One region of the Burkholderia sp. AW33-5 genome, then DNA from elsewhere that is predicted to be linked to it. Evidence: riboswitches for the same ligand, from Rfam matches in the RefSeq annotation. Region 1 holds a riboswitch; the other holds the start of a gene.

Region 1 (3,403 bases):
TGGCCATGTCGGTGTGCACGATGTCCGCATCGCCGACGTCCACCATGCGAACCTGATCCTCGGTCAGGTAGAGCACGTCGTCTTCGTGATCGTAGGCGCCCGCGTGCCCGAACGAAAACAGCGTTGACGCCTCGCGAATGCCGCGCGGGCCGAAGCGCGCGCCCGAGCGCCACTGGGTGCCCATGTCGTTGGGCGCACCCAGGATCGCGACGTCCGCGTCGATGTTCTCCCAGTCGAGGCACACCGGCGCCTTCGCAAAGGTGCAGTGACCGACGAACGGCAGGTTGAGCCTGCCCTTTTCATAGCTGTTGTTCTGCATTGTCTCCGTCTCCATCTGTATGCGGATTCGTCTTCGGGCGCACGGCCGTCCATGCGCTTGCCTTTGCGGTCACTATGGGCAAAAATTTTTTCCGGAAAAATAGCATCTATCAGATGTCCATATCGGATATTCCGATGTGACGGACGGAGGAGAACGGAACGTGAAACAGCTGCAGGACATCGACCTGAAACTGCTCAGGATTTTCATGACCATCGTGAAATGCGGCGGCTTCTCCGCCGCGCAGGCCGCGCTGAACGTGAGCCAGTCGACCATCAGCGAGCAGATGACCAGCCTCGAAACGCGCCTCGGCGTCAAATTGTGCGAACGCGGCCGCAGCGGCTTTCGTCTGACGGAACACGGCGTCGCGACCTACGAATCCGCGCAGCGCCTCGCGCTCGCGGTGGAAGCGTTCTGCATGGACACCCATGCGCTCAAGCAGCGCATCTCGGGCCGGCTTCATCTCGGCATCATCGACAACACGGTCACCGACACCGACAGCATCCTGCCGCTCGCGCTGCGCCGGTTCGTCTCGCGCGGTCACGATGTCCAGCTCGACATCTACATCGGCACGCCGGCCGAGCTCGAGGAACGCGTGCTCGACGGGCGGTTGCACCTCGCGATCGGCCACTTCCCGCTCACCGTTGCCGGCCTGTCCTACACGCAGCTGTACGAGGAGCCCGACGGCCTCTACTGCAGCCGCTACCATCCGCTGTTCTCGACCGACGCCACCGGCGACGCGCTGATCGAGCGCGTCCGCCAAAGCCAGGTGGTCGCCCGCGCGTTCCTGCAGCAGCGCGACCTGCAATTGCTCGAGAGCGGCAGCGCGGCCGCGACCGTCGACAATGTCGAGGCCCAGGCGATCCTGATCCTGACGGGCGCGTATATCGGCTTTCTGCCGCGGCACTACGCGAGACAGTGGGTCGACGCCGGCCAGATGCGCCAGCTCGCCGCGGAACAGCTCACGTCCGCATGGCCGTTCTCGTCGATCACGCGCCGCGGCGCCGCACAGCCGACCGTGCTTCGCGCGTTCCTCGACGACCTGATGGCCCAGTCGGGCAACCGCCCCGCGCCGGCGGACAGATAGTCGATATCGGATATTCATTTCGGTCTCCACCGAAGTATCGACCGGCCGCGATCGCGGCGCGGCCTTGCTCCGCCAGGCCGCGCGCCGTTTTCGGCACGCCTGCGTCGTGCCGCGGCATCTGCTTCGCCGCATGGGCGATCGAACGAGGTGTTGACACCGCCGCAGGCGTGCGACTAGATTGTCGCCAGCTATCGGGATGTGTCAGGAGAGACCGCCGTCCGGCGGCGCCGAAGGGGAATCGCCCCAGAAACTCTCAGGCAAAAGGACTGACGCATCGATTAGCGCTCTGGAGAGTAGGCCTCTGGTCGTCGACCAAGCCTCGCCGAAGGAGAAGCGCCCCGCCGGGGCGCGCAATCTCTCAGGCAAACGGACAGAGGGGGCATCAGGCACGCAGCCTGGAATGCCCCGGTCTCGTCCGGATGCCGACTCGTCGATCATCCTCCCGCCCGTGCACTTCCGGCTTGCGTGTGCCGCATCACGCAACGCAACCCTGTCAGGAAGAGAGCACATGAGCGAGGTCCGATACACCGAATCCCATGAATGGCTGCGCGTCGAAGGCGACGGCAGCGCCACCGTCGGCATTACCGACCACGCGCAATCGCAGCTGGGCGATCTGGTTTATGTCGCACTGCCAAACGAAGGCGACGCCTTTGCCCAGTACGACGAGGCCGCCACCGTCGAATCGGTCAAGGCCGCCGGCGAGGTCAAGATGCCGGTGTCCGGCACCGTGCTGGAAGCGAACGCCGCCCTGGGCGACACGCCGAGCCTCGTCAACGATTCCGCGGAATGCGACGGCTGGTTCTTCAGGATGCGCATCGACAGCCCGGAGCAGCTGACCGGGTTGATGGACGCCGCCGCGTATCGCGCCTATATCGGCGCATGACGGAGACGGCCATGAACGCATTCGATTCCGTCGCGCAGCGCGAGTCGTTCGTCCGCCGCCACATCGGCCCCGATGCAAACGAACAGGCCGCGATGCTGGCCGTGCTCGGCTTGGACTCCGTCGACGAGCTGGTGGAACAGGTCGTCCCCGCGGCGATCCGCAGCGATGCGCCGCTCGCCCTGCCTCCCGGCTGCACCGAAGCCGACGCGCTGGACCGGCTGGCTGCACTGGCAGGCCGCAACCAGGTATTCCGCTCGTTCATCGGCATGGGATACCACGACACCCACACGCCGCCGGTCATTCAGCGCAACGTGCTGGAAAATCCGGCCTGGTACACGGCCTACACGCCGTACCAGCCTGAAATCTCGCAAGGCCGCCTGGAGGCGCTGCTCAACTTCCAGACCATGATCGCCGACCTGACCGGCCTCGAGATCGCCAACGCGTCGATGCTCGACGAAGGCACCGCGGCCGCCGAGGCGATGACGTTCTGCCGGCGCCTCGCCCGGTCGGACAGCCGGATCTTCTTCGTCGCGCACGATTGCCATCCGCAGACGATCGAGATCGTTCGCACGCGCGCGGAGCCGCTCGGCATCGAGATCGTCGTCGGAAATCCGCGCCGCGATCTGTCCGCCACCGGCTGTTTCGCCGCGCTGCTGCAATATCCGGGCACCTTCGGCGACATCCACGATTACCGCGACGTGGTCGGCACCCTGCATGCGAACGGCGCGCTGGCCGTGGTCGCCGCCGACCTGCTCGCGCTGACCCTGCTCGCGCCGCCGGGCGAATTCGGCGCCGACGTGGCGGTCGGCACCACGCAGCGCTTCGGCGTGCCGCTGGGTTACGGCGGCCCGCACGCCGGTTATTTCGCGACGCGCGACACGTTCAAGCGCACGATGCCGGGACGACTGGTCGGCGTGTCGGTCGACGCGCACGGCCGCCCGGCGCTGCGCCTCGCGATGCAGACGCGCGAACAGCACATCCGGCGCGAGAAGGCCACCAGCAACATCTGCACCGCGCAAGTACTGCTCGCCAATATCGCCGGCTTCTACGCGGCCTATCACGGCCCGCACGGACTGACCGCGATCGCGCGCCGCATCCACCGCCTCACCGCGATCCT
Region 2 (3,403 bases), on a different contig from region 1:
GACTCTGGTCCCGCGCGGGCCGGCTGGCCGGCCGCGCGCGGTTCGGGTAGGGAAAATTAGTCGATCAGCTTGCTGTAGGCGTCGGCGTCGATCAGCTTGTCGGTCGAGGCGCCGGCCGCGAGCTTGATCTTGAAGAGCCACGTGCCGTATGCGTCGCCGTTCACTTCTTCCGGCGAGTCGGCGGCTTCTTCGTTGATGGCGACGACCTCGCCGGACACCGGCGAGTAGATGTCGGATGCCGCCTTCACCGATTCGACGACGCCGACGGCGTCGCCCGCGTTCACCGACTTGCCGACTTGCGGCAGTTCGAGGAAGACGATGTCGCCGAGCGTGCTCTGCGCGTGATCGGTGATGCCGACCGTCAGCGTGCCGTCGGCTTCGGTGCGGATCCACTCGTGTTCGTCGGTGTACTTCAGATCGGCCGGGACGTTGCTCATCGGATGCTCCTGGATAAAAGGGTGTGTTCGTTATGCTGGCGCGCCGCCGGGACGCGCCGGGGTGTGGTTGCGCCGGGCGCCATTTCCCGGCTTCCCGGGAGGCGGCCTCCCGGTCGCCTCTCGGTCGTTACGCAGCGAGGACCTTGCCGTTGCGCACGAACGGCAGTTTTACCACGCGCGCGGGAAGTTGCTTGTCTCGAATCTGCACATGAATGATGTCGCCGACCTGGACGGCCGCCGGCACGCGCGCGAACGCGATCGATTCCTGCATCGACGGCGAGAACGTGCCGCTCGTGATCTCGCCTTCGCCGTGCGGCGTGACGACCTTCTGGTGCGCGCGCAGCACGCCGCCCGCCTTGCCGTTTTCCTTCTGCAGGATCAGGCCGACGAACGCGGCGCGCGAGCCGTCGCGCTCGAGTGCGGCGCGGCCGACGAACTCGCGCGGCGCCGACAGGTCGACCGTCCACGCGAGGCCTGCGTCGAGCGGGGACACGGTGTCGTCCATATCCTGGCCGTACAGGTTCATGCCGGCCTCGAGGCGCAGCGTGTCGCGCGCGCCGAGCCCGCAGGGGCGCACGCCGTTTTGCTGCAGCGCGGCCCACAGCGCTTCGACGTGCACGGCCGGGACGATCACTTCGAAGCCGTCTTCGCCGGTGTAGCCGGTGCGCGCGATGGTGAGATCGCCGAACGGCGTGCCGGCGACCTGCGCGGCGTTGAACGGCTTCAGTTCGCTGGTCGCGGCACGCGCGGCGGGCACCGTCGTCCAGACCTTTTCACGGGCGTTCGGGCCCTGAACGGCGACGATCGCGAAATCGCGGCGCGGCGCGATGGTCAGGCCGTAGCCGCCTTGTTCGTTGAGCTGGTTGAACCACGCGATGTCCTTCTCGGCCGTGCCGGCGTTGACGACGACGCGGAAGAAGTCTTCGGTGAAGTAATAGACGATCAGGTCGTCGACGACGCCGCCCTGCGGATTGAGCAGGCACGAGTAGAGCGCCTTGCCGGGGGTCTTGAGCTTGCCGACGTTGTTGGCGATCGCGTGTTCGAAGAACGCGCGCACGCGGCTGCCGGTGAAATCGACGACGCACATGTGCGACACGTCGAACATGCCGGCGTCGGTGCGCACGGCTTCGTGTTCTTCGATCTGCGAGCCGTAGTTGACGGGCATGTCCCAGCCGCCGAAGTCGACCATGCGGGCATTGAGCGCGCGGTGCGCGGCGTTGAGCGGGGTTTGATTCAGTGCAGTCATCGAGGCCTCAGGCAAGGCGCTTGCGCGCGGGTCAGAACGGCCATGTGCCGACCGTCGCGGCCGTGTGCCTGCGAGCGATGCGATACATGCCCCTCTGTCCTCGATACCTGAGAGATTGCGCCGCGGCCACGAGCCGGCGAACGCGCGCCCCTTCGGTGGGCAGCCTGCCCGCGCTGCAATCGCGCAGCGGGCTACTGCCGCTCTCCAGAGTGCGGGGAGTGCGGCCCGCGCGAAGCGCGGACGGGATCCCCGACGCGGTCGGTCCTTTTGCCTGAGAGTTTGCGGGTGTGCCCCTTCGGCGGCGCGACCGGCGTTGCGAAGCTACGCGGCCACACGCTCTCCCGACGCGTGCGGGCGACTGTACGCGAGCGGGTCGGCATTGTCAATTTGGGCAAAATAATGTCGCTTCGCGACAAGCGGCGGCGTGAGGGACGCCGCCGCTTTTGCCGGCACCGGCGGACGCCGGCATGGCCGGTTTTACTCGCCGATCGCGCGCGCGGCCGTGTCGAGTTCCTGGTTCAGCACGCGCTGCTCGTCGCCGGACAGGCCGCCGTTGTGCTGGGTCGACATGTCGCTCGCTTCCTGGCGGATCACGTCGAGCCGGTGGTGCAACTGCGCGCCGTACGGCGGCGGGTAGTAGCCGCCGTTGACGCGCGCGTCGATCCGGCGGTGCAGGTTGTCGATCCGGCCCTGGACCTCCAGCAGGCGATCGTTCGCGACGACCTGCGGATTCGGCCGCGGCGGGGGCGGGGGCGTCTGTCGGGCCGGCCGCTGCGGCTGCACGACACAGGCCGCGAGCGAGGAAACCAGGACGCAGCATGCCGCTGCGCGAATCAACCGTTGCATCACATTCTCCTGACGGTTTGGTGTCGGATCGACTTTTTGAGAAACGCATCAGACCGGGCGACCGCTGACTTTCGTTCCCGCACCATTTGTAACGGAATGTTCGGGATCGTGTTGTCGCGGCGGCTGACGCGTGGTCGCTGCCGCTGCCGGGGGCGGCGCGGCCCGACGCGATGGCCGAGGCCGGGACGGCACCGACCCGACCGGCGGCCGTCAGACGGTGCGGCGCACGAACGGTACCCGGCGGCCTTCATGCTCGCTTTGCGCGGCGAGCTCGATGATCGTCATCACGTCGACGGCGTCCTGCGGCGTGACCGGGAACGGCGCGCCGTCGTGGACCGACGCGGCGAGCGCGCGGTAGAACTCCGCGTACTGGCCGTCGAGCGTCGGTACCGGCCGCTCGACCTCGACTTCGCCGTCGAGCACGCGAAGCACGCCGGGCGGGTTGCCGCCGCCGAACTCGACGTGGTCCGGCGTCAGGCCGGCCTTCAACTGGTCTTCCTGCGTGTCGAGCCCGAACTTCTGGTAGCTGCCGCGCGTGCCGTGCAGCGTGAAGCGCGCGGGCTCGATCGCCGACAGCGCGCTCGCGTGCAGCGCGACGTCCTTGTCCGGATAGCCGAGCAGCAGGTGCACGAAATCGGGCGCCGTGCCGTTGTCGCGGCGCGTCTTGACCGTGGCGCTGACCGTTTCCGGCAGCCCGAACAGCGCGAGCGCCTGGTCGATCAGGTGCGGGCCGAGGTCGAGCAGCAGGCCGCCGCCGCGTGCGGGCTCCTCGCGCCAGCGCGTGCGCGGGGTCGGCCGGAAGCGGTCGAAGTGCGACGCGAAATACGTGAGCCGCCCGAGTTCGCGGGATTCGACGATGCGCCGCACGGTGAGG

The links. A riboswitch is a leader RNA that binds a small molecule or an ion and turns the genes downstream of it on or off. The one in region 1 is predicted to bind glycine.
Region 2: another riboswitch for glycine. It lies ahead of gcvT (glycine cleavage system aminomethyltransferase GcvT); the one in region 1 lies ahead of gcvH (glycine cleavage system protein GcvH).

What each region holds. Positions count from the first base shown of each region.
Region 1 covers NZ_JBSAXA010000022.1:11,941-15,343, reverse strand. Annotated here, with positions in the region: gene speB (agmatinase) at 1-319, opposite strand, end outside; gene ACV22V_RS26155 (LysR family transcriptional regulator) at 480-1,403, shown strand; glycine riboswitch at 1,596-1,682, shown strand; gene gcvH (glycine cleavage system protein GcvH) at 1,912-2,286, shown strand; gene gcvP (aminomethyl-transferring glycine dehydrogenase) at 2,283-3,403, shown strand, end outside.
Region 2 covers NZ_JBSAXA010000009.1:119,240-122,642, forward strand. Annotated here, with positions in the region: gene gcvH (glycine cleavage system protein GcvH) at 57-437, opposite strand; gene gcvT (glycine cleavage system aminomethyltransferase GcvT) at 565-1,683, opposite strand; glycine riboswitch at 1,768-1,901, opposite strand; glycine riboswitch at 1,933-2,037, opposite strand; gene ACV22V_RS16795 (hypothetical protein) at 2,161-2,529, opposite strand; gene ACV22V_RS16800 (oxidoreductase) at 2,740-3,403, opposite strand, start outside.